One region of the Roseomonas sp. WA12 genome, then DNA from elsewhere that is predicted to be linked to it. Evidence: riboswitches for the same ligand, from Rfam matches in the RefSeq annotation. Region 1 holds a riboswitch; the other holds the start of a gene.

Region 1 (15,198 bases):
TGGCCCAGGAACTCGGCCGCGATGATCTCGGACTGGCCGCCGATCTCGCCGATCATGACGATCTGCTTCGTCTCGGGATCAGCAAGGAACATCTCCAGCACTTCCTGGAAATCCGTGCCCTTCACCGGATCGCCGCCGATGCCGACGCAGGTGGACTGGCCGAGGCCGGCCGCGGTCGTCTGCGCCACCGCCTCATAGGTCAGCGTGCCCGAGCGGGATACGATGCCGACCGAGCCGCGCTTGTGGATGTGGCCGGGCATGATGCCGATCTTGCAGGCTTCCGGCGTGATCACGCCCGGGCAGTTCGGCCCGATGAGACGGGACTTGCTGCCGGACAGGGCGCGCTTGACCTTCACCATATCCTGCACCGGGATACCCTCGGTGATGCAGATGATCAGCGGCAGCTCGGCCGCGATCGCCTCCAGGATGGAGTCGGCCGCGAAGGGCGGCGGCACGTAGATGACGGAGGCGTCGGCGCCCGTGCGCTCCACGCATTCGGCGACTGTGTCGAAGACCGGCAGGCCGATATGGGTCTGGCCGCCCTTCCCCGGGGTGACGCCGCCCACATAGTTGGAGCCGTAGGCGATGCCCTGCTCCGCGTGGAAGGTGCCCTGCGACCCGGTGAAGCCCTGGGTCATGACCTTGGTGTGCTTGTCGACGAGAATGGCCATGATCAGGCAGCCTTTTTCACGGCGGCGACGACCTTTTGCGCGGCGTCGGCCAGGTTGTCGGCGGGGATGATGGCCAGCCCGCTCTCGGCCAGGATCTTCTTGCCGAGATCGACATTCGTGCCCTCGAGACGCACGACCAGCGGCACGGAGAGGGAGAGGTTCTTGCTCGCCTCCACGATGCCGTTGGCAATCATGTCGCACTTGGCGATGCCGCCGAAGATGTTGACGAGGATCGCCTTAACGTTCGTGTCGGAGGTGATGATGCGGAAAGCTTCCGTAACGCGCGCAGCGGTCGCGGTGCCGCCGACATCGAGGAAGTTCGCGGGGGACGAGCCGTAGAGCTTGATGATGTCCATCGTGGCCATCGCCAGGCCCGCGCCGTTCACCATGCAGCCGATCTCGCCGTCGAGGGCCACGTAGTTCAGATCGTTCTTGACCGCGTCCAGCTCCTTCGGGTCCATCTCCGTGTCGTCACGGAGCGGCTCGATGTCCTTGTGGCGGAACAGCGCGTTGTCGTCGAAGGAGACCTTGGCGTCGAGCGCCACGATCTCGCCCGCGCCGGTCACGACCAGCGGGTTGATCTCGATCGCCTCCATGTCGAGGCCGGTATAGGCGTCGTACATGGCGGTGACGAACTTCACGAAGGTGCCGACCTGCTTGCCTTCAAGGCCGAGGCCGAAGGCGAGCTTGCGGGCAGCCCAGGGATAAAGGCCCGAGGCCGGGTCGATTGCGACCTTGAGGATCTTCTCGGGGTGGTTCTCGGCCACCTCCTCGATCTCCATGCCGCCCTCGACCGAGGCCATGATCGTCACGCGGCTGGTCTCGCGGTCGAGCAGGATGGAGAGGTACAGCTCGCGCTTGATGTCGCAGCCGGCCTCCACATAGACCTGGTTCACGACCTTACCCTCGGGGCCGGTCTGCTTCGTCACCAGCGTGTGGCCGAGCATGGCGGCGGCAGCTTCCTTGGCCGCCTCCGGCTTGACGACGCGGACGCCGCCCTTGCCGTTGGGGTCATCGGTAAAGCGACCAGCGCCGCGACCGCCCGCGTGGATCTGCGACTTCACGACGACGACGGGGCCCGGCAGCTTCTTCGCCGCGGCCTCGGCCTCCTCGGGGGTCTTGGCGAGGTAACCGTCGAGCACTGCAACGCCGTAGCGCTTCAGCAGCTCCTTGCCCTGGTATTCATGGATGTTCATGCGGGTTCCGCTTTCCTGATTCAGAAAGGGCCGGGGGTATCCCCGGCCCGCATTCTCAGACGCCGAGCGCCTTGAAGTCCTCGACGAGCTTCTTCACCGCGTCGCAGGACTTGTCGAAGGCGGCCTTCTCCTCGGGGGAGAACTGCACCTCGACGATCTTCTCCACACCGCCGGCGCCGATCACCACGGGCACGCCGACATAGAAGTCGTTCAGCCCGTACTCGCCGTTCAGCATCACGGCGCAGGGCAGGACGCGCTTCTTGTCCTTCAGGTAGCTCTCCGCCATCGCGATGGCAGAGGCGGCCGGGGCGTAGAAGGCCGAGCCCTTCTCCAGCAGCTTCACAATCTCGCCGCCGCCATTGGCGGTGCGGGCGACGATCGCGTCGATCTTCTCCTGCGTGGTCCAGCCCATCTTGATGAGGTCCGGCACGGGGATGCCGGCGACGGTGGAGTAGCGGGTCAGCGGCACCATCGTGTCGCCATGGCCACCCAGCACGAAGGCGGTCACGTCCTCGACCGAGACGTTGAACTCCTGCGCCAGGAAGAGGCGGAAGCGCGCGCTGTCCAGCACGCCGGCCATGCCGACGACCTTGTGCGCGGGCAGGCCGGACTTCTGCTGCAGGGCCCACACCATCACGTCGAGCGGGTTGGTGATGCAGATGACGAAGGCGTCGGGCGCGTACTGCTTGATGCCCTCGGCCACCTGGCCCATCACGCCGGCATTCTTGGTCAGCAGGTCGTCGCGGCTCATCCCGGGCATGCGGGGGAAGCCGGCGGTGACGATGATGACATCGGCGCCCGCGATCGCGGAGTAGTCGGACCCGCCGGTCATGTGGCTGTCGAAGTCGTCGACGGGGCTGGATTGCATGATGTCCAGCGCCTTGCCGGCGGCGACACCGCCGAACACGTCGAAGAGCACGACGTCGCCGAGCTCCTTGAGGCCGATCAGGTGGGCGAGCGTGCCACCGATATTGCCGGCGCCGATGAGCGCGATCTTCTTGCGGGCCATGGGGGGTCCTTGCCAGGGGGGCTAGAGAATAGGCAATCGCGTGCGCAGCCCCGCGATGCGGTAACTGCGAATGGGACGCGCCGTGGATTAGCCGGGGATGGCCGGGTGGGCAAGGCTGAGAGGACTAGGGCCGGGCGCCGGGGCCGCAGCACGGGGCCGCCGCGGGACCCGGGCGGGAAATTTGCTGCCAAACCGGGACCCTCCTGTCCCGGGGGGCGGGGGCGAGCCGCAGCGGCCCGCCTACGCCTTGCGGACGAGAAGTTCCTGGAGAAGGCGGTTCGTTTCCGCCTGTGACTTCACCATTTCAGCCATGTGGTGGACCAGTTCCGCCAGCATCGTCTCGGCGGTTCTGCTCGTTGATTGGGACATTCTTTCTGCTCCCCTTGGAGCGCAACAGTCTCAGCTTGGGTTAGGCGGCGCAATGCGGCGCGCCCGGGCCGGCGGATGGCCGGCCCGGGCGCGGCCGATCACATGGGCATGCAGCGGAAGGTATCGGCATGACCGCGGGCGAGCACGGCCATGGTGCCGGCCGGGCAGTCCATCTGCTCGCCATCGGCGGCGGGCAGGCCGGCATGCCAGATGCCGCGGCCCTCGGAACGGCCTTCGGACCGGTTCTCGGAGCGGGAGGGCTTGCCGTACTTGCCGCCGCGCGCGGGCAGGGTCGCCGCCGCGGCCGGGGAGGAGAACAGGCTCACCATGCGCAGGCCCGGGCGCGCGGCCGGCAGCCAGGCCTGGCGACGCTCGAAGCGGGACTCGCGCCGATCCGCGGCACGATAGGCCTCGCGCCGGCCAGCCGAGCGGGCCTGCAGGCGGCCAGAGCGGGAGGCGGTCACCACGCGCTCGGAGCGCGCGGACACGCCGCGGGCCGCGGTCCGGATAGTAGCGCGGCCGCTGTCGGCGAAGCGCGGCGCGCGCTCGGCGGAGCGGGACGCGCGGAGGTTCGGCACGATCGCGACCGGACGGCGCGAGGCGGTGATCGCCGGGCGCAGCGCGGGCGCCCGGGCCGGGGCCGGCGCGGCCGAGCGGGCCGCCTTGCCGGAGGATCGCGCCTCGGCACGGCCCCCCGCGGCACTGGCAGGCTGGGCGGCGGAAAGCACGAGGATCGCACCGAGCGCGACCGCCATGGAACGCAGCATATGAATTCTCCCCCAATGACCCAGCCCCGGATCCCCACCCGACGCCCTGCCCCCTCAGGCTAGCGCCGAGCAAATCCGGTGCCGGGTTACGTCATGTCAGATGCGGCAGGGCCAGGTAGTCCTGACTCTGCATTTCCATGAGGCGCGAGGCGGTGCGCTGGAATATCGCCGCCCCCTCCCCCTTCTCATACAGCTGATCGGGCTCGGCCTCGGCCGAGACGACCAGCTTGCAGCGGTGCTCATAGAGCGTGTCGATGAGCGTCACGAAGCGGCGGGCCCGGTCGAAATTCTCCGGCCCCAACCGTGGCACGCCGTCCAGCACGAGCGTGTGGAAATGGGTCGCGATCGCAAGGTAGTCGGCCGCGCCGAGGAAGGCGCCGCACAGCGCCTCGAAATCGGCGCGGGCAACCCCGCGATGCGCCTGCGGCACATCGACCTTCCGGCCGAGCACCGTGAGCGAGAGGGGCGCGCCGTGGGCAACGCCGGTCAGCTCGCGGAAGGCGGCGTCGAGCGCGCGCTCGGCCCGGCCGTCCAGCGGGGAATGCCAGGTTGGCAGTCCCCGGATGCGGTCCCTTCGGTAGTCCTGCTGGGCTGCGAGGTGCAGGACCTCGAGCCGGCGCTGGATCAGGGCGATGAAAGGCAGAAAGGCGTCACGGCCCGGCTTGCCCTTGAACAGGTCGGCCGGCGCGGTGTTGGAGGTGGCGACCACCACCACGCCGCGGTCGAACAGCGCCTGGAACAGCCGGCCGAGGATCATCGCATCGACGATGTCATGCACCTGGAACTCGTCGAAGCAGAGCAGCGCGGCCTCGGCCACGATGCTGTCGGCCAGCGGCGGGATCGGGTCGGCGGCGTCGCCATGGACCTTGCGCCACTCATGGATGCGGCGGTGGCACTTCTGCATGAAGGCATGAAAGTGCTCACGCCTCTTGCGGGGCACGTCGGCCGTCTCGAAAAACAGGTCCATCAGCATGGACTTGCCGCGCCCGACCTCGCCGACAAGGTAGAGGCCGAGCGGCGGTCCGCCGGGCTGCTCGTCCACATGCTTGCGGCGGAAGAAGCGGGCGAGCAGACCCGGCTCTCCCTTCGCCTCGGGACGCGGGTCGTAACCGCGAAGGCGGCGCCAGAGGTCCTGAAGTGTTTCGGCCGCGCGGGCCTGGGCGGGATCCGCACGCAGCGCTCCCGCGGCCACGCGGGCGCGGTAGAGGGGGAGCGGGCCCTGCGACACATCCGCCGTCATGGCGGGAGCGGCGGGGGCTGGTGCGGTCGTGGTGCCGTCCATCGGCCGCGGGTCTAACCCGGTTCAGGGGTCGCTCGCAACTTCGGGAACAGGGTTTTTCGCTGGATTAACATTACATCAACGCCTGCCAAGCAGTTGTGCATGCTGGAAAAGCCCCGCTCAGTCCGCGGTGATTCCGGCGGCCTGGATCACCGGGGCCCAGCGGGCGCGCTCGGCGGCGATGAAGCGGGCGAAGTCGGCGCCCTTCATGGGGTAGGGCACCGCGCCTTCCCGCGCGAGGCTGGCGGTGAGATCCGGCGTATCCAGACTGGCCAGAATCACCTCCTCCAACCGGGCCCGGACAGGCTCGGGCGTGCCATGGGGGACGAGGATGCCGTACCAGGCCGTTACCCGGTATTCCGGGAGTGTCCCGGCCACGGTCGGAACCTCCGGCAACGAGGCGACGCGGCGATCGCCCGTCACGGCCAGGGCGCGCAGGTTGCCGCCCGCCACCAGCCCGGCCACCGAAGGCAGGGTGCTGATCATCATAGGAATATGGCCGGCGGCGACATCGGTCAGGCCCGGGGCGGCACCGCGGAAGGGAACATGCGTGGCCTCCACCCCGGCCTGCTGCAGGAGCAGGGCCATGGCCAGATGACCGGCCGCGCCATTGCCGGGTGAGGCGTAGGTGATCGCCCCCTTCTTGCCGCGGACCTCGTCGATAAGGGCGGCGAGACTTGCCGCCTGGGTGCCGGGGCCAACGACGAGGACCAGCGGCGTCTCGGCTACCATCGCCACCGGGTCCAAGGCCGTCTGCGGGTTCACCTTCAGGTTGCGCCCGAACAGGGTGGGGTTCACCGAGATCGGGCCCTGGTTGCCCATCAGCAAGGTCAGGCCATCCGGGCGGGCCCCGGCGACCAGCTCGGTGGCGAGATTGCCACCGGCGCCAGGGCGGTTCTCGACCACCACGGGCTGGCCGAGCGACTGGTTGAGCCGGGCACCGAGCGCCCGGGCCACGGCATCGGTGCCGCCGCCGGGGGTATAGGGCAGGATCAGACGCAAGGGCCGGTCCGGCCACCGGTCCTGGGCCGGGGCCTGACGGGGGAGCAGCAGCGGCGCCGCAAGGGCGGGCAGCAGACGGCGCGGCAGGCGCATCGGGGTGACCTCGGTATTTCCTAGCGACCGAGGAGAGGCCGAGGGCGGGCTGGTGGCAAGGGCGGCGGCCGGAACAGGCCGCCGCCCCCGCAGGTCACCTTGCGGCGGGCGCCTGGTCGACCGGCATATAGAGCTGCCCACCCTCGCGGTACCTCTTCGCCATCGCCTCCATGCCCTCCTTCTGCGCCTCGGCCCGGATGTCGTGGGAGATGCGCATGGAGCAGAACTTCGGCCCGCACATGGAGCAGAAATGCGCGGTCTTATGTGCCTCCTTCGGCAGCGTCTCGTCGTGAAGGCTGCGCGCGGTCTCGGGATCCAGCGAAAGGTTGAACTGGTCCTCCCAGCGGAACTCGAAGCGCGCGCGGGAGAGGGCGTCGTCCCGCACCTGCGCGGCGGGATGGCCCTTCGCCAGATCGGCGGCGTGTGCGGCGATCTTGTAAGTGATGACGCCGACCTTCACGTCGTTGCGGTCGGGCAGGCCGAGATGTTCCTTCGGGGTAACGTAGCAGAGCATGGCGCAGCCGAACCAGCCGATCATCGCGGCGCCGATCCCTGACGTGATATGGTCGTAGCCCGGGGCGATGTCCGTCGTCAGCGGGCCGAGGGTGTAGAAGGGCGCCTCGCCGCAAACCTTCAGCTGCTTGTCCATGTTGGCCTTGATCTTGTGCATGGGCACATGGCCCGGACCTTCGATCATCACCTGGCAGTCGCGCGCCCAGGCCAGCTGCGTCAGCTCGCCCAGCGTCTCCAATTCGGCGAATTGCGCAGCGTCGTTGGCATCCGCGATGGAGCCGGGGCGTAACCCGTCACCGAGGGAGAAGGAGACGTCATAGGCGCGGCAGATGTCGCAGATTTCCTCAAAATGCTCGTAGAGGAAGCTCTCGCGGTGATGGTGCAGGCACCACTTGGCCATGATGGATCCGCCGCGGGAAACGATGCCCGTCACGCGTCTGGCCGTCAGCGGCACATGCGCCAGCCGCACGCCGGCATGGATGGTGAAGTAGTCCACGCCCTGCTCGGCCTGCTCGATCAGCGTGTCGCGATACACCTCCCAGGTCAGGTCCTCCGCGATGCCGCCCACCTTCTCCAGCGCCTGGTAGAGCGGCACGGTGCCGATGGGGATGGGCGCGTTGCGGATGATCCAGTCGCGGATGTTGTGGATGTTGCGGCCGGTGGAGAGGTCCATCACCGTGTCCGCGCCCCAGCGGATGGCCCAGACCATCTTCTCCACCTCCTCGGCCATGGAGGAGGTGACGGCGGAGTTGCCGATATTCGCGTTGATCTTGACCAGGAAGTTGCGGCCGATCGCCATCGGCTCCAGCTCGGGGTGGTTGATGTTGGCGGGGATGATGGCGCGGCCGCGGGCCACCTCCTCCCGCACGAACTCCGCCGTGACGAAATCGGGGATGGCGGCGCCGAAACTCTCGCCGTCGCGCTCCAGCTTCGCACGGATTTCGGCGCGGCCGAGATTCTCGCGGATGGCCACGTATTCCATCTCCGGCGTGACGATGCCGGCGCGGGCATAGGCGAGCTGCGTCACGGCGCGGCCGGGCTTCGCGCGCAGCGGGCGGTGCTGCACGGGGAAGGCGGGGGTGAGATGGCTGCCGGAGACGAAGCCGTTGTCCTCCGGCTTCACCGCGCGGCCTTCGACCGCTTCCACATCGCCGCGCGCCTCGACCCAGGCGCGGCGCGGGCGGGGCAGGCCGCGCTCGATCGCGATCTCGCCCGCCGGATCGGTGTAGGGGCCGGAGGAATCATAGACGGTGACGGGCGGCTCGCCCGCGCTGGGGTGGACCGCGATCTCGCGCATCGGCACGCGGATCGCGGGGTGCAGCAGCCCCGGCTTGAACACCTTGGTGGAAGCGGGCAGCGGCCCGGTGGTGACGCTGGGCACGCCCTTCGGGGCGGGCCGCTCGGTGGTTTGGATGGACATGCGCCAGTGCTCCTTCGCCTTCGCGACGGACCCAGCGCTGGTCTGCAAAGATGGAAGGATGCCCCACGCAAGGCGTGATTCCCCATTGAATGGGGAATGGCAGGCAGCCGCACCGTCCCTACGCCAGCATGAACTGGATCAGGTTCATCGGGTCACGGCGCTGCCTTTCGGCCAGCCGTATCTCAGCCCCCTGTCGGGACCCCCCGGGTGAGACGGCAAGCCTCCGCCTGCGAGCGGCAGGTTGTCAATCGGCTAGAGTCCCGCGCCCCCATCCAGCGCGATGGCCTGGCCTGTCACGTTCCCGGCAGCAGGGGAGAGGAGATAGGCGGCCATGGCGGCCACCTCCTCCGCCGCCGTGATGCGGCGCGTGGGCGTGCCGGCCGCGGCCTCCTGCACCGTCATGCCCAGCTCCGCCCAGCGCGCGCGGGCCATGTCCGTCTCCACCCATCCCGGGCAGAGGGCGTTCACGGTGATGCCGCGCGGGGCGAGGCGCAGGGCGAGTGCGCGCATCAGCCCGATCACCCCGTGCTTGGCCGCGGAATAGGCCACCTGGTCAGGCACCGCGCGCAGACCAAGGACGGAGGCAAGGAAGACGATGCGCCCCTGCCCGTCGGGCAGCACCCCCGCCGCGCCTTCCGCGCAGCGCCAGGCACCGTCGAGGTTGGAGGCCATGATGCGGCGCCAGTGCTCCTCATCCACCTCGGGCGGATCGCCTCCTGCCACGCCCGCGGCGAGGATGGCGGCGCGGATCGGCCCGGCCTTGGCGAAGAGGCCGCGAACGGAGGCGGCATCGGTCACGTCGCATGGCATGAACCGCACGCCATCCGGCAAGCCCTCCGCGTCACGCCGCGCGGCGGCGATGACCGGCACCCCCTGCCCTACCAGAAGCCGCGCGCAGGCCAGCCCGATGCCGCGCGTACCGCCTGTGATCAGGACGGCGCTCATGCGGCGGTGGTGCCGCCATCCACGGGCATGACGATGCCGGTGACGAAGCTCGCATGGTCGGAAAGCAGGAAGGCCACCACCGCCGCGATCTCACGCGGCTGAGCAAAACGCTTCTGCGGCACGGCATCGGTATAAGCAGCTTCGGAAGAGGGACGGGACGGGTCACGCGCCGCCAGATCCGCGATCACTGCGCGTAGCATCGCCGTATCCGTGCTGCCCGGCGCGATGGCGTTGAAGCGCACGCCCTTGGCGGCGAAATCCAGCGCGGCAGATCGCGTCATCTGCGCCAGCGCGGCCTTGGACGCGCCATAGGCGGCGCTGGCCGGCTTGCCGATCAGCGCCTGGTCGGAGGCGATGTTCACCACCGCCCCGCCCCCCTTCAGCAGGTGCGGCAACGCCGCTTGCATCACCGCGAAGGGCGCCAGCCAGTTGATGCGCATGATCCGCTCGGCCTCGGCCAGCGGTGTGTCGATCAGCGTGCCGATCATGGTGTCGCCGGCATTGTTCACCAGCAGATCGAGCCCGCCCATCCTTGCTGCGGCCGCCTCCACCGCGGGGGCGATGGAGGTGATGTTGTGTAGGTCGTGCTCCGGCCGGTCCAGCCCCTCGACCATGGCGCTGGAGGCTTCCAGCACCGCGACGATTGCGGCGCCGATCCCGCCGCGATGCCCGGTGACGAGGGCGCGCTTCCCCGCGAGCCCGGTCTGCGCGATGTCCGTCGCTGCTGCCATCAACTCCACATGCCCTTTGCCACCAACCAGTCCTGGATGAGCGCGGCGACCTCGTCCCCGTTGCGGTCCATCATCACCATGTGGCTGTTTCCCTTGATGCCGCGCTCGGGAAGATCGATCACATCCACCGTTCCGCCGGCCGCGCGCACCCCCTCGGCGAAGCGGATGCCGTTGGCGCGGATGGTCGGCCAGCGCGCATCCTGGGCGATGTAGTCGCCGTAGATCATCAGCACGGGCACGCCCTTCAGCGCGGCGAGTTTCGCGGGGTCGCCGACCGTCGCGGGCTCGACCAGCACGAGGGCGCGTACCTTGTCCGGCCGCTCCTGCGCGGCACGCCAGCCGAACAGGCCGGCCTGGCTATGCGCCATCACGACGCTCGGCCCCACGCGGTCGAGCAGGGCGAGATAGGCATCGAGTGCCAGCGCATCCGTGGTGGTGAAACGCGGCACGCATTGCCGGACGAAGTTACGGTAGCTCGCCTCATCCGCGGGAAACTGGTTGCCGGGAAGGACGGACTTGCGCGCGTAGGAACCGGGGCCGTCGCCAATACGGAAGCGCTCATAGGGGTTGTCGATGGTGAGGAGGACCGGCTGGCCGCCCGTTGCCTCGGGGATCATCGTCCAGCCGGAGCGGCCACGCTCCACGGCGTCGGAGACGTAAACCGGCCAGCCCTGGCGCAGGAAGAAGTGCTGCCAGCCCTCGCGCCCGTCCGGCGTCGTCTCCCAGGTCGCGCCGGTCAGCCCGCCGCCATGCCACATCAGCAGCGGCACCCGGCCGCGCGCGGGTTCGGGAATCATGTATTGCGCGTACATGCCGGCGATGAGGTAGGTGCCGTTCGGGTCCACCTTGGCCGGCACGCCGCCCGGCGAGAACAGCACCTCCCGCACGGGCTGGCCGGAGACGACATGCTCCTTGCCGCCGACATGGAAGGAACCCCAGCTCGCTAGTGCGACCGGAGGTCTTGCGCTTGCAGCCGGGGACGGAATGGGCGCCTGCGCGAGACCGGCGCGGGGGGCTGCGGCAGCGGCAGCAGCCGAGATGGCCGCGGCATGCAGGATTCTGCGTTTCATGAGGTCGTCCTTCCCTACGGGGGCGACCTTTGGCGGCATGCCTCCCGGATCGCCGCATGGCGGCGACGGGAGACTGCCGCATGCGGCAGAGGCACGCCACCCACGGGCGGCGCGCTCCCTCCTGCCTAGGCCACCGCGGGGGCGAGTTGGCGCTCGCGCCGCAGCGACGGCGAGGCGAGCAAGATGGCCGCCACCGGAAACGCCGCCGCGAAGAGCGGCACGGTGGCGAGCCCCGGCCCGTGGTCGATCACCACCCCGCCCGCCCAGGCGCCAAGCGCGTTGCCCAGGTTGAAGGCCGCAATGTTGAGGCTGGAAGCGAGGCTCTGCCCCGCACCCTCGGCCCGTTGCAGCACCCAGATCTGCAGCGGCGCCACGGTGGCGAAGCCGGTCGCGCCCAGCAGCCCGATCGAGACGATGGCAAGAATGCCGTTGCCCATGGTCAGCGCCATCAGCAGCAGAACCACGGCGAGCGCGCCCATCGAGCCGAGCAGCGCGCGCCCGACATTCCGGTCCGCCAGCCTGCCGCCAAGGAGGTTGCCCACCACCAGCCCGCCACCAAAGACGAGCAGAATGGGCGAGACGGCCGCGTCGGCGAAGCCGCTGATCCGCGTCAGCATGGGCGCGACATAGGTGAATACCGCGAAGACGCCGGCGAAGCCGAACACGGTGGTGAGCAGCGCGATGACGACAGGGCCACGGGCCATGGCGCGCAGGTCGGCACGCCAATCGGAGGCTTCCGGGGCCGCCGTGCCCTTGGGCACGAGCAGGGCAATGATGGCCAGCGCCGCAATTCCGACCAGCGTCACCGCCCAGAAGGTGGCGCGCCAGCCCATGTGCTGGCCGAGCCAGGTGCCGAAGGGCACGCCGAGGATGTTGGCGATCGTCAGCCCCGTGAACATGGTGGCGATGGCCGAAGCGCGCTTGTCCGGCGCGACCAGCTCGGTGGCGACCACCGAGCCGACGCCGAAGAAGGTGCCGTGGGAAAAGGCCGTCAGCACGCGGGCGGCCATGAGAAGCCCGTAGCTGGGCGCCAGCGCGCAGGCGGCATTGCCGATGGTGAAGACGACCATGAGGGCGATCAGCGTGGTCTTGCGCGGCCATCGGGCGGTGAAGGTGGTCAGCAGCGGCGCGCCGATGACCACGCCGAGGGCGTAGCCGGAGATGAGCATGCCGGCCGCGGCGAGCGAGACGCCGAGATCGGCACCGACCTCGATCAGCAGGCCCATGATGACGAATTCGGTGACGCCGATGCCGAAGGCGCCGACGGTAAGGGCATAGAGGGCAAGTGGCACGAGAGGGGTCCTTTTGCGGCAGCGGTTCTGTCCGTTGCCGGAGCACATGGACCAGTTCCGGGCCGTGAATTAGCCTGCCGCTGGGAACAGCATCTGTGAAACGGCGGAACAGGGCGTATGGAGGTTAACCGCTCCGGCGAGATGGAGGTCTTCGTCCGCGTCGTGGAGTTGGGCGGTTTCTCGGCCGCGGCGCGTGCGATGCGAATGTCGCCCTCCGCCGTCAGCAAGCTCGTCGCCCGGCTGGAGGCGAGGCTCGGGGCACGGCTGGTGCAGCGCTCCACCCGCAAGCTGCAGCTGACACCGGAGGGAAGCGCCTTCTATGAGAGGGCCACCCGCATCCTGGCAGATCTCGAAGAAGCGGAGCGCGGCGTGGCCTCGGGCGAGCGGCCTGCCGGGCGGGTGCGGCTGAGCGTGAATGCCTCCTTCACCACCCATGTGCTGGCCCCGCTGCTGCCGGACTTCCTCGCCCGCCACCCCGAGGTCACGCTGGATATCCTGCAGACCGATGCGGTGATCGACCTGATGGAGGAGCGCACCGACATCGCCGTGCGCTTCGGCCCGCTGCGGGGCGCGGGCCTGGTCGCGCGCAAGCTCGGGGCGACGCGACTTCTGATCGTCGGCGCCCCGTCTCTGCTGGCCCGCACGGGCACACCGCGAACGCCCGCGGAGCTGGAGGGGCATGGGCGCCTCGGCTTCAACTACGCCCGGCTGCGGGAGGGCTGGCCCCTTATGCGGGACGGGCAGGTGGTGGCCCTGCCCGTCACCGGCCGCGTGCAGGTGAATGACGGCGAGGCGCTGCGGCAACTCGCCCTCGCCGGGGCCGGGCTTGCGCGACTGGCTGCCTTCACCGTGGCGGAAGACATCGCGGCCGGCCGGCTGGTTCCGGTGCTGGAGGACCACAACCCCGGCGACCTGGAGGAGGTGCATGCCCTGTGGCTCGGCGGCGGCAAGCTGCCGGCGCGGGTGCGGGCCGTGCTGGATTTCCTGGCAGAACGGGCCCGGATTCCCGAGACGGCGGCCTCCCCGGGCGCCCTCACCGGCCCCATCTAGAACGCGACATGGCCATCCCCTCCCCCATCCCCCGCGTCGCACTGGTCACGGGCAGCGCCAAGCGAATTGGGCGGGCTATCGCCCTTGCCCTCGCCGGCGCCGGCTTCGACCTGGCCCTCCATCATCGCGACAGCCGGGACGAGGCCGAGGAGACGGCGGCCGCCGTGCGCGCCGCGGGCCGCCGCGCCACCATCCTCCGCGCCGACCTCGCGCGGGAGGCGGAGGTGGAGCAGTTGATCCCGGACGCCACCGCCGCGCTCGGCCCAGTGGGGGTGCTGGTGAACAACGCCTCTACATTCGAGCGGGACGAGTGGGACAGCGCCACCCGCGAGAGCTGGGACCGGCACCTCGAGCCGAACCTGCGCGCACCTTTCGTGTTGACGCAGGCCATGGCGCTGGCCCTGCCGGATGGAGCGGAAGGCGCGGTGGTGAACCTGCTGGACCAGCGGGTGCTGTCCCTTACCCCGCATTTCGTCTCCTACACCGTGTCCAAGGCGGCGCTCTGGGCACTGACCCAGTCGATGGCGCTTGCCCTGGCCCCGCGCATCCGTGTGAACGGAATTGGGCCTGGCCCCACCGTGGCCAGCACGCGGCAGACCCCCGAGCAATTTTACGCCCAGTGCGAGAGCACGCCCCTGCACCATGGATCGAGCCCGGAGGAGGTAGCCCGGGCGGTGCTGGCCATCCTTTCCCTGCCCGCCATGACCGGGCAGATGATCGCGCTCGATGGCGGGCAGCACTTGCAATGGTCACCTGGCCCGTCGGCCCTTCGGCTTGGTCATGGGGGACCAGAAGAATGAATGCCTATGTCCCGGATGCTGCGCGCGGGTTGCGCCGCGTTTTCGTGCGCGACCTGGTGGTGAACGCGCGGCTGGGAATCCTGCCCCGGGAGGAGGCCGCGCCGCAGCGCGTGGTGATTGGGATCGAGCTGCTGGTGGCTGATGAATCCGCGCCCTCGGGCGTGGGCCCGGATCGGCTTGAGCGGGTGGTCGACTATGCTGCGGCGGCGGAGCGGGCGCGGGCCGTGGTGGCCAGCGGCCACATCCGGCTCGCCGAGACCCTGGCCGAGCGCATCGCCCTGTCCTGCCTGGAGGACCATCGCGTCGCCTCTGCCCGGGTCACGATCGAGAAGCCTGACATCCTGCCCGATGTGGGGGCCGTGGGAGTGAGCGTGGAAAGGGTGCGCGACACGGGCCCGTCACAATCATGACTTTGTCAACGCGATCACAGAAAGTTGAGTGAAATCCATCCCCTGACGGAAAGACCTTCCCCGTCCGGTTCTCAAACCGGGCCGGATGGTCAATGTGAACGAAGCATGAAAGCCCAGATTTCAGTCAAAAGCAACAAAGTCAGTAGGTTAAGTTATTGCCCAAATTTCAGGCAGCGGCGTCGGAACCCCTTATCCGCCGAGGCCGGAACCCTCATCGGGGGCCTGTGTCCACAAGCTTATCCACAGGTTCGGGGGACAACCGCGCTGAGCGGGGCTGAAACCCAACGGAAACAAGCCTGATGGCCTTCTCGAACGAACAGACCACCCCCGTCTCCCCCATCGAAGGCCGGGAGGTAATCGAGCGCGCCCTCACCACCCTGCCCTTCGCCCCCGGCGTGTACCGGATGCTCGATGCCAAGGGGGACGCCCTCTATGTCGGCAAGGCGCGCAGCCTGAAGAAGCGCGTCTACGCCTACACCCAGGTTCACAAGCTGCCCGACCGGCTGAAGCGGATGGTCTTCGAGACCCGGCACCTGGAGGTCATCACCACCGCCTCCGAGGCCGAGGCGCTGCTGCTTGAG
Region 2 (15,198 bases), 1.2 Mb from region 1:
CGGTGCTGGACTACGCGGAAGCGCTGCTGGCCACACTGCCCGCCGCGCTGGGCCATGTGATGTTTACCTGCACGGGTTCGGAGGCGAACGACCTCGCGCTGCGGATCGCGCGCGCCCATACGGGCGGCGAGGGCATCGTCGTCACCTCGCTCGCCTATCACGGCGTGACGAGCGCGCTGGCGCAGCTGTCGCCTTCCCTCGGTGAGGGCGTGCCGCTGGGGCGCCATGTGGCAACCGTGGCCGCGCCCGACCTGTATCGCGGCGGCGCGGAGATGCCCGCGCGCTTCGCGGCCGATGTCGCGGCCGCCTTTGCGGATTTGCGCCGCCACGGCATCCGCCCCTGCGCGCTGCTGGTGGACACGATGTTCACCTCCGACGGCGTGTTCCCCGATCCCGCCGGCTTCCTGGCCGGTGCGGCCGAGGCGGCGCGAGCGGCCGGGGCGCTGTTCATCGCCGACGAGGTGCAGCCGGGCTTTGGTCGCACCGGCGCGATGTGGGGCTTCCAACGCCACGGCGCAGAGCCGGATATCGTCACCATGGGCAAGCCGATGGGCAACGGGCATCCCCTCGCAGGGCTCGCCATCCGGCCGGAGCTGCTGGAGCGCTTTGGCGGCCAGGTGCGCTACTTCAACACCTTCGGCGGCAATCCGGTCTCTGCCGCCGCCGGCCTGGCAGTGCTGGAGGTGCTGCGGGACGAGGGCTTGCCCGCGAACGCGGCGGCGGTGGGTGCGCATATGCTGGACGGGCTGCGGGCGCTGTTGGCACGCCACCCGATCATCGGCGATGTGCGCGGCGCCGGCCTGTCGATCGGGGTCGAGTTGGTGCAGGACCGGGCGACGAAGGAGCCGGCGACGGAGGCGACGGCGCGCATCGTGAACGCGCTGCGCGAGCGCCGCGTTCTGATCAGCGCCTCTGGCCCCGGTGCGAATATATTGAAGATCCGTCCGCCGCTCTGCCTGACGCAGGAGCAGGCGGGGCTGTTCCTAGAGACGCTGGACGCGGTGCTGGGGGAGGTCTGACGGCGCTGGAGAGGGCGCTGCCCTCTCCAGACCTCGCCCGCCAAGGGCCTGAGGCCCTTGGAACCCCGTTTGGCTGCCGCGAAGGCGATGCCGGCAGGGGTTTCTAGCCTCCCTTTAAAGACTTCGCCGTCGTTGCAGTCGCCTCGGGTCACTGACCCGAGGCGCACCGTCAGCCAAATGGATCCAATCCGAAGAAAAAGATGATGGTGAGGGGTTTGGGGAGAGGAAGAATTCCTTCTTCCTCTCCCCGAGGCCATCAGCACCGAATGCTCAGGACGGCCTCGCCGAACCGCCGCCGAGGGCAAAACCGGCGGCGGTGGCCACAAGGCAGAGCAGGACGGAGCCGGCAATGTTGGCGAGGGCACTGACGGTGCGGCCCTCCCGCAGCAGCTCCAGGGTTTGCAGGCTGAACGAGGAAAAGGTGGTGAAGCCGCCGCACAGGCCGATGATGACGAAGGCGCGAAGGTCGGTGCTCTCAGCGAAGCGTCCGCTGCTTGCGGTGAGGGCGGCGAAAAGGCCGATGGCAAAGGAGCCTGCGACGTTGATGCCGACCGTTCCCCAGGGAAAGCCGGGGCCGGTGAGGCGGGCGATGGCAAGGGCCATCCAGCCGCGCGCGACGCTGCCGAGGGCGCCGCCGAGAGCGATGAGGAGCACGGCCCGCGGCGTCATGCGGCGATCCACTCCAGCACGGGTGCGGCCGGGCGTTTCAGCCTGAAGGATGCGGCCTGCGCCAGGGCTTTCGGCGCCAACGCGGCGGCGCTGTTGGGATTGAAATTCGCGCTCAAGGAGGATTTCAGTGCGCGGGGCAGATGCTCGGAGTGCCTAGCCGAAGTGCCCGCGCCACCACCCGACGAAACGGGTGAGGCCGGTGCGCAGGTCCGTGGTGGGCTGCCAGCCGAAATCGCGCAGCATGGCCGAGGTGTCGGCGAAGGTGGCGGGGACGTCGCCGGGCTGCATGGGCATCAGCACGCGGCGGGCGGGCACATCCAGCAGCTCCTCCAGGATCGCCACCATGTCGAGCAGCTTCTCGGGGTTGCTGTTGCCGATGTTGTACAGCCGGTGCCCGCCATCGGCGGGCGGATGGTCGAGGGCGGCGATGATGCCGGCGACGATGTCGTCCACGAAGGTGAAGTCGCGGAGCATGCGGCCTTCGTTGAAGAGCTTGATCGGTTCGCCCTTCAGCATGGCATCCGTGAACAGCCAGTAGGCCATGTCGGGCCGGCCCCAGGGACCGTAGACGGTGAAGAAGCGCAGGCCCGTGAGCGGCAGGTGGTAGAGATCCGTGTAGACGCTGCTCATCAGCTCGCCCGCGCGCTTGGTGGCGGCGTAGAGCGAGGCCGGGCGGTCCACGCGGTCGGTCTCGAGGAAGGCGCCGCCCTCGCTGCGCGATCCGTAGACGGAGCTGGTGGAGGCATAGACGGTGTGGCGGATGCGGCCCTCGGAGCGGCGCACGCCCTCCAGGATGCCGAGATGGCCGGTGACGTTGGCCGCCGTGTAGGCGAAGGGCGCCTCCAGCGACCAGCGCACGCCGGCCTGGGCGCCGAGATGGGCGACGCGGTCGATATCGGGGTTCGCGGCCATGAGGGCGAGCAGGGACTCGGTGTCCGCCAGCTCGAGCCTGTGCATCTGGAAGGCACCTGGGCGCGCATTGCCGGTGAGGGCGTTGACGCGCGCCTCCTTCAGCGCGGGATCGTAGTACGGGTTGAAGTTGTCGAGGCCGATCACCTCCTCACCGCGGGCGAGAAGGGACTGGCAGAGATGGGCGCCGATGAAGCCGGCCGCGCCGGTGACGAGGATGCGGCCCATGCTCAGGCCGGCATCGCCGAGCGGTCGGTGGGGCTGGAAAGGGGCATTGCGGGGCTCCGTCGGCGGCCACGGGGGCATGCTTTACCGCAACAGTCCTAGCGGAGCCGGGCCGGAGCGGCCATCCCGGGCGGGAGGCGGTGTCGCAGCTTGCCTTTTCGACAGGCGGCGCGCCATACCAGCCGCGGACACCGGGGGGAGCCCATTTCGGGCTGAGAGGCGGGACTTTCCCGCGACCCCTGGAACCTGACCCGGTTCGGACCGGCGTAGGGATCGGTGCACCATGACGACCATGCGCCCGCAACACGCGAGCCCGCCAACCCTCCATTCCGCTCCTCAGGCGGTTGGTCGGGGAACGGCGTGCCCGTGGGCTGGTGCGTCGCGTCCGGGCCAGCCGTCTCCGCCCCCGCCTGGCGGGAAGGAGGAGACCCCATGCAACGCCGCTCCCTGCTGACAGGCGCCGTCCTTTCGGCGCTTCCACTGCCCAGCCTGGCCCAACCCACCCTTGCCCAGCCGGCGCGCGCCCGCACGCTGCGCTTCGTGCCGCAGGCGGCGCTGACGGCGCTGGACCCGATCGTGCAGAACGCCACGATCAGCACCACCCACGGCTTCTGCGTGTTTGACACGCTCTACGCCACGGACGGAAAGCTGCACCCGCGCCCGCAGATGGCGGCCGGGCACGAGATGAGCGCGGACGGCCTGCTCTGGACCATCCGCCTGCGCGACGGCCTGCGCTTCCATGACGGCGAGCCAGTGCGGGCGCGGGATTGCGTCGCCAGCCTGAAGCGCTGGTGCGTGCGGGACCTGTTCGGGCAGATCCTGGCCCGCGCCGTGGCCGAATGGGGCGCGCCGGATGACCGGACACTCACCATCCGGCTGAACCGCCCTTTCCCGGCGATGCTCTACGCCCTGGCCAAGCCCGCCGGCATCCCGCCCTTCATCATGCCCGAGCGCCTGGCGAACACAGATCCGGCGCGGCCGGTGCCGGAGATGGTGGGCAGCGGGCCGTGGAAGTTCATTGCCTCCGAGTTCAACCCGGGCAGCTTTGTCGCCTATGCGCGCAACGAGGCCTATGTGCCGCGCGATGAACCCGCCGAGGGCGCCTCGGGCGGCAAGCGCGTGCATTTCGATCGCCTGGAGTGGCACATCATCCCCGATGGCGCGACGGCTGGCGCGGCGCTGCAACGGGGCGAGGTGGATTGGGTGGAATATCCGTTGCCGGACCTGCTGCCGCTGCTGGCGCGGGACCGCAACATCCGCACGCAGATCTACGACCCGATCGGCTTCCTGGGCGTGATCCGCTTCAACCACCTGCACCCGCCCTTCGACAAGGTGGAGGTGCGTCGCGCCGTGCGCGACTGCATCAGCCAGCCCGACCACATGGCCTCCGTCGCCGCCCCTGGCGACTGGCGCGAGTGCCACGCGCTGTTCCCCTGCACCCTGCCCGATGTGGTGGAGTTCCCGTCCCCCCCGCGCGACTTCGCCCGCGCCCGCGCCGCCATCCGCGCGGCAGGGGCGGAGGGGGCGAAGGTGGTGGTGATCAACCCCACGGATTTCGCGGCCGTGGCCCCCCAGGGCCGGCTGGCCGCGGATGTGTGCCGCCAGCTCGGCTTCCAGGTGGACCTGCAGGAGATGGACTGGGCCGCGATGCTGACGCGCCGCAACTCGCGCGAGGATGCGAGTCATGGCGGCTGGAGCATCTACCCCACTAACTTCCCGGCCGCTTCCATCGCCAATCCGGCGGTGAATTCCGGCATCCGCGGCGACGGGCCGACCGCCTGGTTCGGGTGGCCGACCGATCCGGCGACGGAGGCGAATATCGAGCGCTGGCTCTATGCGCCTGACCCCGCCGCGCAATCGGCCGCCTTTGCGGAGGTGCAGCGCACGGCCTGGGACCATGTGGGCTTCGCGCCCAGCGGGCTCTTCGTGCTCAAGACCGGGTTCCGGGCGGACCTGTCGGGTGTGCTGCAGGGCCCCAACCCGTATCTGTGGAACCTGCGGCGGGGCTGACGCGCGAAGGGGGCCGCCGGACATGCCGGCGACCCCCTTTCACGCGTTGGCAGGCATCGGCCCGCTCAGCTGTGCTGGCCGTCGCCGCCCGTCGCGCCGCTCTCCTCCAGCGTGTTCAGCGCCGGGTTCACATCGGCCGTGCCCTGCGGGGCGGCGTTGCGGGAAACCGCGGGCAGGTCGATCGGGCCATCGACGGTCCAGGCGGTGCGGGCAAGCGCGCCCTGACCGAGGGCCGGGCCCATTAGGGCAGCGGCAAGGCCGAGGGTACGGAGGGTCTTGGTGAGCGAAGTGGACATCGCGCTATATCCTTGGTGAATGGCGGCGGCACTATGTCGTCGTCGTCTGGCCGGGATATGGACCCCCGCGCGGGGCGGATCCAACGCATGCGGCGGATAGGCCGTATCCGTCTAGTGAATGGAAGTGCCCCGTTGCATGATACGGCCGGATCGGCACGGAAGGCTTGTGGGGCAGGATGAACCAGCGCGCGGATGAGGCCGGGCTCCGGCAGTTCGACCTCAACCTGCTGCCGGTTTTCACCGCCCTGATGCGGGAACGCAGCGTGACCCGGGCCGGCGAAACGCTGTTCCTCTCGCAGCCTGCCACCTCCTCCGCCCTCGGGCGGCTGCGCGCCATCTTCAAGGATGAGCTGTTCATCCGGAACGGCCGCGTGCTGGAGCCGACGCCGCGGGCGGAGGCGCTGATGGAGCAGCTCGCCCCCGCGCTGCAGAGCATGGCCGGCGCCATCGCGGGCGCCGTGCCCTTCGACCCGGCGACGGACACCCGCACCTTCCGCATGGGCATGAGCGAGGACGTCGCGATGACGATGATCCCCTTCCTGCCGATGCTGCGGCAGGCCGCGCCGCACTGCCGGATGATCGTCCGCAGCGCCAGCTTCCGCACCATCCCGCACATGCTGCAATCGCGCGAGATCAACCTGGCGCTCGGGCATGTCGTGGAGCTTCCGGCGGCGGCGAAGCTGCGGGTGCTGCGCCGCGGCGGCTGGCGCGTGCTGCGCGATGCCGCCTCGCCCGGGCCGGTGGACCTGGACGCCTATTGCGCCCGGCCGCACATGCTCGTCACCCCACGGGGCGACCTCACGGGCTTCGCGGATGAGGAGCTGGCAAAGCTGGGCCGGAGCCGGCAGGTGGTTCTCGGCGTGCCGGATTTCGCGCTGATGCCGCGCACCCTGATGGGCACGAACCTGCTCTGCCTGGTAACCGAGGCGGTGGTGGATGCATTGCAGGCGCTGGGGGAACTGGATCGCCTCGCGGTGGATACGCCTCCCTTTCCCTGCCCTGAATCGGTGCTGCACATGGCCTGGCGGGCGGCGGTGGACCAGGATCCGGGCGAGGCTTGGCTGCGCGGGCAGCTCGTGCAATGGCTGGCGCGGCGTTGATCCTGGAGGGGGCTGCGGGCCATGAGTGGTCCGGCCCCCGGCTGTCCATCGCCTTCCCACGGCGCGCGGGGTAGAGGGGGCGCATGGCCGACGCCCCCGCCCTGCTGGCAGCCGCCCGCGCCCATTTCGCCACCGGCGCCACCCGCCCGTTGGAGGCCCGCCGCTCCGCGCTGCTGGCGCTGCGCGACGGGCTGGCGGCGATGGAGGACGACCTCCTGGCGGCCCTGGCGGCCGATCTCGGCAAGTCCGCCTTCGAGGCCTGGACCTCCGAGATCCTGCTGGTGCGGCAGGAGATCGCGCTCACGCTCAAGCGCCTGCCCCGCTGGGCGGCGGAGCGGCGCGTGGGTGGGCGCTGGTTCCACCTGCCCGGCCGCGCCGCGCTGCGGATGGAACCGCGGGGCGCGGTGCTGATCCTCGGCCCGTGGAACTACCCGGTGCAGCTCTGCCTCGTGCCGCTGGTCAGCGCCGTCGCCGCAGGAAACACGGTGGTCTTGAAGCCCTCCGAGGTCGCGCCGCGCACGGCGGCGGTGCTGGAGGTCATGGCGGCGCGCTGCTTCGCGCCCGGCCATGTGCAGGTAGCCCAGGGCGGCCCCGATCTCGCCGCAGCCCTCACGACCGAGCCCTTCGCCCACATCTTCTTCACCGGCAGCACCGAGACCGGCCGCAAGGTGGCCGAGGCCGCGGCGCGCAACTTGGCCACCACCACGCTGGAGCTGGGCGGCGCCAATCCCTGCATCGTGGACGAGAGCGCGGATGTCAGGCTCACCGCGCGGCGCATCGCCTGGGCGAAGTTCATGAATGCCGGGCAGACCTGCCTCGCCCCCAACCATGTGCTGGTGCATGAATCCCGCGCCGAGGCGCTGACCGCCGCGCTGCGCGAGACCATCCGCCGCTTCTACGGCGCCGATGGCCGCGGGATGCAGCGCGTGGTGGATGCGCGGCATCTCGGCCGGCTGGAGGCCGTGCTGGCGCGGGGACGCGTGGTGCAGGGCGGCGGCGTGGACAGGAACGCGCTGCACATCCAGCCGACGCTGATGCTGAATCCCGATCCCGCCCTGCTGCGGGAGGAGATCTTCGGCCCCATCCTGCCCATCGTCCCCTGGCGCGACCGTGGCGCGCTGCTCGCGGAACTGTCCACGCAGGCTGAGCCGCTGGCGCTGTATGTCCACACGCGGGATCGCGGCTTCGCCGATGCCGTGGCGCAGGCGCTGCCATCAGGCGGGTTCTGCGTGAACGAGCACATCGTGCACTGCACCGTGCCCGACCTGCCCTTCGGCGGCGTCGGGCCGAGCGGGCAGGGGCGGTATCACGGGCAGGCAGGGTTCGAGGCCTTCTCCAACGCGCGCGCCGTCTTCCGCCAGCCTGCCGGGATCGATCCGCCCATGCGCTACCCGCCCTACACGACCCCGCTCTCCGTCATCAAACGGCTGATGGGATGAGCGCCTTCGACGCCATTATCCTCGGCGCCGGTGCCGCCGGGCTGATGGCCGCCTTCACCGCGGGGCAGCGCGGGCGGCGCGTGCTGCTGCTCGACCATGCCGATGCGCCGGGCGCCAAGATCATCATCTCCGGCGGCGGGCGCTGCAACTTCACCAACACCGGGACCGAGCCGTCCCGCTTCTTCTCGGCCAACCCGCACTTCGCGCGCTCGGCCCTCGCCCGCTACACGCAGGACGATTTCATCGCGCTCGTCGAGCGCCACCGCATCCCGTATCACGAGAAGACCCTCGGCCAGCTCTTCTGCGACGGCTCGGCGCGCGCGATCGTGCAGCTGTTGCTGGACGAGTGCGAGACGGGCGGCGTGGACCTGCGCCTGCGCCACCGGATTATCGACGTGACCCGCGCCGATACCTTTCGGGTGGAGACGGATCGCGGCACCTTTACCGCGCCGGCCCTCGTGCTGGCCACGGGCGGCCTTTCCATCCCGAAAATGGGCGCGACGGGCCTCTCGCTCGACCTCGCGCGCCGCTTCGGCCTGGCGCTGGTGGAGCCCCGACCGGGGCTGGTGCCGCTGACCTTCGGCGAGGCCGAGCTGGCGCTGATGCGGCCGATTTCGGGCGTCTCCCTGCCCGTGGAGGCGCGCGCGGGCGCGACGCGCTTCCGCGAGGCGATGCTGTTCACCCATCGCGGCCTGTCCGGCCCCGCCATCCTGCAGGCCTCCACGCCCTGGCGGGCGGGGGAGACCGTCCAGCTCGACCTGCTCCCGGATGTGGACGCCACCGCCTGGCTGCTGGCGCGCAAGGAGGAACGGCCGCGCGCCGCGCTGCACACGGTGCTGGCGGAACGCCTGCCGCAGCGCCTGGCCGCGGCGCTCGGCACCACGCGGCTGGCGGGGCACACGCGGCCGATCGGGGAGCTCGGGAACAAGGCGCTGAAGGAGGTCTCGGCGATGCTGAAGGGCATGGCCGTGACGCCGACGGGCACCGAGGGCTACGCGAAGGCGGAGGTGATGGCCGGTGGCGTCGATACCGCGGCCCTGTCGCCGCAAACCCTGGCGGCGAAGGCAGTGCCGGGGCTGCATGTGATCGGGGAGGCGGTGGACGTGACGGGGTGGCTGGGCGGCTACAACTTCCAATGGGCCTGGTCGTCCGGCTGGTGCGCGGGGATGTCGGTCTAGCGACCCCTCCGCGCACCGACCGGTTTTAGGCTCGTCAAGGTCAGGCGACAGGATCCTCGCTCAGCAGCCCGTGTGGCCCCTCCTCCCCGGCTTCCGCCGAGGGCGGGGCCTGTTGGTCCCGGAGCAGGCTGCGCAGGTGGAGATCGATGCCCGTTCCGGCCGGGTGCGCCAGCATCGCCGCGCGTGCCGCACGCCGTCCCTCCCGGCCCAGCGCCGCGCGGCGGGGCGTATCGACGGAAAGCTCTGCCACTTGGCGCAGCAGCACGTCCCGCGCCAGATCTGCGGCTACGGGATCTTCGCCGGCGAGGGCGGGCGGGATAGCCAGCACCGGAAGGCCCGCCGCCTGCATGGCCAGCAGGGCCGGCCCGGCATGGGCGAGGCCGAGATCGTGGTCGCGTGCCGTGCGGCGCAGGGCCGCTACGCCGTCCATCTCCGCGACCCCGAGGGCCTGATACCAGGCCGCCGGCAGGGCACCGAGCACGCCGAGCGTTGCCACCCCGAGCGCCGTCAGGTCATCGAAGACGGGGTACAGCGCCGCGAGCTGGGCGTCGTCCCCGGTGGTGGCGAAGAGCACGCGGCAGGGCACGCCGGCCTCCGGCCCGGCCGCCGACGCGGCCCCGGGCACGGCAGGCGGGCCGTCCGATAGCCAGGATGCCAGATCCAATCCCTCGCCCAGGAAGATCTCCTCGCCCGGTGCGCCCGTTTCCGGCTCGCCGACAGGCGCCGCGATCACCGGCAGGCCGATGGCGGCGCAGCGTTGCCGCAGCGCCGCCAGATCCTCCGCAGGCAGCGCATCGGTCGCGACGAGCACGGCATCGGCCGTCCCCGCGGAGGGGTCGCCAAAGGAGAAGGAGGGCAGGATGGGGCGGAAGATGAAGGGGCGGGACACCGCGTTGCGCGTGGCGGCGGCGAGCGGCGAGGGCAGGGCGCCGCGGGGCGCATCGAGCGTCAGCACCACGCGGGGCCGCTCCGGCTCCGCCCGGAAGGCGCGGCGGCGGTCGAGCACCTCGCGGTACAGCCGGTCGTATTCAGCCGCCATGGCCGTGGTGGTGCGGTGGCGCCCGGTGCGCGCCTGCCAGTCCAGCACCTCGTCACGGCGCGCGCGCACCTCGGCCGGGTCACGGCGCAGGCGCAGCAGTTCGGCGAGCATTGCCTCGGGCTCCATCCAGCGATCGACAAGCCAGCCGCCGCCGCTCTCGCCGATGCGCTCGGCCAGCGCGCCCAGGGCAGTGGCCATCACGGGGAGACCGGCGGCCCAGCACTCCGTGAGGGTGTGGCAATAGGTCTCCGGCCAGAGCGACAGCACGGCGCCGAGATGCGGCCGGATGCGCGCGACATGCGCCGCGAAGTCCGCGCGGTCGTAGCGGCCGTGCAGCACGATGCCCGGCGCGTTGGCGAGGGTGGAATCCACCCCGCCCAGGACGTGGAACTCCACCTGCCGCCCCCGGTCGATCGCCGCCATGGCCGCGACCAGCCCGCCGCCCTTGGCGCCCGAGACATTGCCCGGCACCAGCACACGCAGCTTCTCATCCAGGCTCGGCTCGGCACCCAGCCCCTCCATCCGCGCGAAGCTGCGGCCATGCGGGATGACCCGGAAGTCGCGCTCCGCCAGGAAGGGGAAGTTGTCGGTCATCACGCGCTGTGCGGAGGGCGAGGTGGTGACGAAGGCATCGCAGGCCCGCAGCGCCTCCGCCATCATCTCCTGCCAGCGATGGACGAAGCGGTGGCGCAGCGGGGGGACGGCTTCCGCCGGCCACAGCTCCGCCGTGCAATCCGCCTCGCCCTCGGTGCAGGGGCCGCCGCAGAAGCGCCCCTCGGCGTCCAGAAGCTTCGTCACAGGGCAGGCCGTGTAGAAGTCATGGAAGGAGAAGACGACAGGGACGCCCAGGCGCCGGCATACCCGCGTCAGCCCCGTGCCGTGCCAGGCGATGTGGCGCACATGCACCAGCTCGAAGCCGTGGCGCAGGATGAGGTCGGCGGCGATGCGGTCGTACTCGGCGCTGCCATGGGTGGCGGGCGCGATCCGGCGCTCCAGCCGGTGCTCCTCCACAGGCTCTGCGACCGGCCCGCCCTCGGCCCGCAACTCGGCAGGGATGTGGCGGGAGAGGGTGAGGGCCCGGGAATCGCAGCGCAGCACCCAGGGCTCGTAGCGGTCCGACAGCGCGTCCATCAGGTCGCGGTTGGTCTGCGGCGTGCCGCCGCTCTCGGTGGAGATGACGAAGAGCACGCGCGGGCGCGGTACCGCTCCCACGGCTCGCGCCCTTGCCTCGGCGCGTCGCACGCGCCAGCGCACGGCGAGGATGGCCGGGTCCCTCTCGAACAGGCCGATGAGCGTGCGGTAATCCGGGTAGCGCTCGTCCACCACCTGGCTGCCGGCCGCGCTCAGCCCTTGCTTCTCGGCACCGAACGAGGCCGATCGCTGGTGCCAGACGAAGGTCCGGTCATCCAGCACATTCTCCCAGCCCGCGCGCCCGGCGCGCATGCAGAGGTCGTTCTCCTCGCCATAGCCGCGGGGGAAGGCGGCCTCGTCCAGCACGCCCACCTCGTCCAGGCAGTCGCGGCGGATATACAGGCAGAAGCCGTGCCCGGTCGGCACAGTCGGGTACAGGGAGAGGGCGGCGCCGCGCACCAGCCGGGCCATCTCGTCCACGCCGAACCAGGGCGGCATCGGGTTGTCGATGCCCAGCTCGGGCACGGAGAAGGCGCCGGAGTTGTTCGATATGGCGGTGGCGGTGCCCGTGCGCGGCCCGGAATAGGCGGCAGCGCGCAGCCCATCCAGCCAGCCTGGCCCGACCGCGGTGTCCGAGTTCAGCAGCACCACGTCGTCCCGCCCGGCCAGCGCCATGCCGCGATTGGCGGTGCGGGTGAAGCCGAGATTCCCGGGGTTGCGATGAATTTCGATCCCCGGCGTGTCCGCCCAGCGGCGCAGCACCTCGGCCATCTCCGGCTGCGGGCTGGCATCGTCCACCAGGATCAGCCGGGCAGGGGCGGTGGTGTGGCGCACGAGGCTGGCGATGCAACGGTCCAGTTCGGCGGCCGCGTTGTAGATCGGGACGACGACGACAACGCGCGGGCCGCCCTCCTCGGGCAGGCGGAAGGCCAGGTCGCCGCGGCCCTTTCGCCAGGCCGGGACCGCCTCCTTCACCACCTCGCCCGCCAGCGGTTGCACCGCGAGCCGCGGCATGGCCGCGATGCCCAGCGGCCCGCCCTCCCCGGGATGGAGATGGGGCAGGGCGATGCGGAAGCCGCCGCCGCGATGGACCACCCCGGCCCGGGTGAGGTCGGGCCGGTCGATATCGGCGGTCACCGTCGCCCAGCGCGTGCCGTCGAGCAGCAGGTCCACGGCCTGCATGTCCTGCGGCCGGCCGCGCTCCGCCACCCAGCCCTTCGCCTCCTCGTTGTCGGTGCGCTCGAGCTTGCCGATGATGTCGCGCCGGAAGGCGAGGGTGCGCCGGACGATCACGACGCCGGAGGAGAGAAGGACGAGGTCGCGCGGCTTTCCGTCGAAGAGCAGGGCACCCGGGTCGCTGTCGCGCAGGCTGTCGGTCAGCGCCTCGATGGGCAGGTGGAAGCCGAAGAGGAAGCTGTCCGTGCCGTTGTCGAAGGGCAGGTCCGGGCGCTGGACGGTGAGCGGGACCGGGATCGGCTCACAGTCGTCGAGCACGAGGAAGAGCGGTGCCCCGGCCTCGTCCAGCACCCAGCCGCGCACCCCCTCGCGGTCGCCGACATCCATGGTGCCGCGCGGGGTGAAGGGCGTCGGTTGCAGGGCTGGCGGATTGAGCGGCGAGAGGTCCTCTCCCAGGCGCAGCGCGGCCGTGGCCGCATCGCCGGTCTCGGGGGCTTTCAGCAGAAACTGAAAGCCGCGGCCGGCCGGCAGGTCGCCTTGGGCGGGCAGGTCGCGCCGGTTCCGCAGGCGGCGCAGCGGCATCTCAAGCTGCTCCTCGCCCCAGCGCAGGATGAGGCACGGCGTCTCGGCGGCGAGCCGGTCCTCGGGGGCGCGGAACCAGCCAACAACGAAGACAAATCGTCCCCGGCGCGCGAAGATCTCGACATGGCCGTGGATGCGCGCGCCCTTCGGCCGGGGCGTCTGACCCGGAACGGCTCCGGGCGCGGGCCCGGGGGCAGCGGGGGGCACCAGCACCAGCGTGCCCTGGGCGAGCTCGACCCCGGAGGCGACGAGGACGACCTCATGCGGCTTTCCGTCCGTGAGCACGGCGTCCGGCCGGATGCGGCGCAGGGCCTCGACGGAGAGATGGAAGCCAAGGAGCAGCGTGTCCGAGCCGTCGTCGAAAGGCAGATCGGGGCGCGGCAGCGTGAGCGGCACCGGGATCGGTTCGCCCCCGTCGATGCGGACCAGAGGCTCCTCCCCCGGAATGTCGAAGACCCAGCCGCGGATACCCTCGCGGTCGGGCGCGTCCATGCCGCCGCGCGGCCTGAAGGGCCTGGGCTGAAGGGCGGCAGGATTCAGCGGCACCGCCTCCTCGCCCAGGAGCATCGTGGCGGAAGCGGCGTCCTCCGTCTCCGGAGCCTCGATCAGCACCTGGAAGCCGTGGCCGGGGGGAAGCTGGCCCTGGGCGGGCAGGTCGCGCCGCTCGCGAAGCCGCCGTAGCGGCATCTCGCGCCGCTCCTCCCCCCAGGCCAGCACGAGACGCGGTGTCGCGGCCGCGAGCTGCTCTGCGGTGGCGCGGAACCAGCCGGCCACATGGAGAAATCGGTCGCGCCGGCCGAAGACCTCGATATGGCCTCGGCTGGCCGGGCGGGCAGCCTCGATTGGCGGCGGCGTCGCATCCGTGCTCACGAGGCGTGCTCAGGCGGCAGCCCACCTCCCTTACACGGGCGCTCTAGAATGCGTGCCAAGCTGCCATTTATGAGACCGGTCGGCCGGCCGCTTCCAGATTGATGCCGCACGATCTTATGCAAGCTCCCAGGAGCGCCGGAGATCAACGAGATGGCGGCGCATCCGCTCATCATTCATCGTATCGCGGCCGAGAAGGTGGCGCAGGTTGGCGTGCATCGCGACTACCTCCGCAAAGTGGCGGGGGCGAGGCAGCGCGCCGGTCACGCTCGCGCCATGGCGCCGGTGCCGATTGAAGGGCCGCGCGTCGTAATGCACCGGCCCGCCGGAGGCCGCTGCCTCGGCGTAGATCCGCCAATCGCCGGCCACTCGCCAGCGGTCGATCATATCGCCCAGCCTCTCCAGCGCTGCGCGCAGCGCCTGCGTGCGCCATAGGACGGCGCTGGCGCTGACCACGAGGTTGCGCGGGCAGAGGCACCGCCGCAGGAAGTCCGTTCCCGACAGCGTCGCGTCACGGTCCAGGACATGGTCGCCCAACGCGGATGCGTGGGTCTTCGTGCTCTCGGCGACAACGGCGTCGTCCGGCCCGACCCCCACGGAATCGGAGAAGGCGAAAACGGCGGCCTCGTCTTCGGCCAGCCGTCTGGCCAGGGCTTCCAGCATCCCAGGCTCTGCACCGTCATCGGCCTCGGCGATCCAGAGGAGAGGCGTATCGGCGCTCTCCAGCCCGCGCGCCCACTGGCGAAAGACCGAGCCCGAGTTCACGGCGTTGCGCAGCACCGTGACCGGGCAGGAGAAGCGGGCCAGCAGGGGCTCGGCCACGGCCATGCTGTCGTCGGTGGATGCGTCATCGAGGAAGATCAGCCGGCCCACCAACTCCCCTTGCGCCATGATGGAGGACAGGCGTCCCGGGAGGTAGCGGGCATAATTGTAGTTCGGCACCACCACCCCGACCGAGCCGGCGAGCGCGAACCCTGCTACGGCGGAGGTGAGCGCAGGCTGCTGGCCGGGGTTGGTGCCGGCGCCCGAAGCCGCGGGAGGGGAGGCCGTGCCGGACGGAGGGGGCGTACTCATCTCATTCCTCACCGAGGCCGTGCCCCTTCACCCCGGACAAACAATCCCGGAACCGGATGGTTCGGCTAGCCAGGACGGCAAGGTCGGGGAGCGAAAGGAGTTTGCGCTCAGGAGGATGGATCATCAAGCGATACCGGAACACGTGTCCAGCATGGGGCCAGAAGAGGGAAGCGGCCTGACCCGTCGCCCGCTTTCCGCGGTGCGACCCTTCGGCTAGCCTTGGTGGACGCCGCGGGCAGGATCTTCTCATGCAGACATCCGACGACTTCCGCCCGAAGCGGATCGCGACACTTTCCCGGACTTCGTGGTGACCGGAAGCCGCCCGCCTGGCCGGATCCCGGAGGACAATCCTGGCGGGCCAGGGGAGGCCGGGGGCGCCGCACCGCCGAGCATCGGCCGGGTCCGGCGCCTGCTGCACGACGTGGACCCCTATGCCGAGCTGCAGCACAGCTATCCGCAGGACATGCAGGGCTGGGGGTCGAAG

Evidence for each region. A riboswitch is a leader RNA that binds a small molecule or an ion and turns the genes downstream of it on or off. The one in region 1 is predicted to bind thiamine pyrophosphate.
Region 2: linked by a shared signal. The riboswitch ahead of ACVBD7_RS18400 (ABC transporter substrate-binding protein) and the one ahead of thiC (phosphomethylpyrimidine synthase ThiC) in region 1 are both predicted to bind thiamine pyrophosphate.

Annotation. Positions count from the first base shown of each region.
Region 1 covers NZ_CM135108.1:2,661,617-2,676,814, forward strand. The annotation lists gene sucD (succinate--CoA ligase subunit alpha) at 1-671, opposite strand, end outside; gene sucC (ADP-forming succinate--CoA ligase subunit beta) at 674-1,867, opposite strand; gene mdh (malate dehydrogenase) at 1,923-2,876, opposite strand; gene ACVBD7_RS12780 (hypothetical protein) at 3,117-3,245, opposite strand; gene ACVBD7_RS12785 (hypothetical protein) at 3,344-4,012, opposite strand; gene zapE (cell division protein ZapE) at 4,104-5,294, opposite strand; gene ACVBD7_RS12795 (Bug family tripartite tricarboxylate transporter substrate binding protein) at 5,412-6,386, opposite strand; gene thiC (phosphomethylpyrimidine synthase ThiC) at 6,481-8,319, opposite strand; TPP riboswitch at 8,417-8,535, opposite strand; gene ACVBD7_RS12805 (SDR family NAD(P)-dependent oxidoreductase) at 8,572-9,264, opposite strand; gene ACVBD7_RS12810 (SDR family NAD(P)-dependent oxidoreductase) at 9,261-9,995, opposite strand; gene ACVBD7_RS12815 (esterase) at 9,995-11,065, opposite strand; gene ACVBD7_RS12820 (MFS transporter) at 11,191-12,357, opposite strand; gene ACVBD7_RS12825 (LysR substrate-binding domain-containing protein) at 12,475-13,407, shown strand; gene ACVBD7_RS12830 (SDR family oxidoreductase) at 13,416-14,207, shown strand; gene ACVBD7_RS12835 (dihydroneopterin aldolase) at 14,204-14,617, shown strand; partial or broken gene uvrC (excinuclease ABC subunit UvrC) at 14,917-15,198, shown strand, end outside.
Region 2 covers NZ_CM135108.1:3,857,644-3,872,841, reverse strand. The annotation lists gene ACVBD7_RS18415 (aspartate aminotransferase family protein) at 1-1,019, shown strand, start outside; gene crcB (fluoride efflux transporter CrcB) at 1,290-1,688, opposite strand; gene ACVBD7_RS18405 (NAD-dependent epimerase/dehydratase family protein) at 1,842-2,903, opposite strand; TPP riboswitch at 3,007-3,113, shown strand; gene ACVBD7_RS18400 (ABC transporter substrate-binding protein) at 3,255-4,832, shown strand; gene ACVBD7_RS18395 (hypothetical protein) at 4,898-5,128, opposite strand; gene ACVBD7_RS18390 (LysR family transcriptional regulator) at 5,305-6,228, shown strand; gene ACVBD7_RS18385 (aldehyde dehydrogenase family protein) at 6,312-7,667, shown strand; gene ACVBD7_RS18380 (NAD(P)/FAD-dependent oxidoreductase) at 7,664-8,845, shown strand; gene ACVBD7_RS18375 (glycosyltransferase) at 8,886-13,643, opposite strand; gene ACVBD7_RS18370 (glycosyltransferase family 2 protein) at 13,758-14,714, opposite strand; gene ACVBD7_RS18365 (class I SAM-dependent methyltransferase) at 15,022-15,198, shown strand, end outside.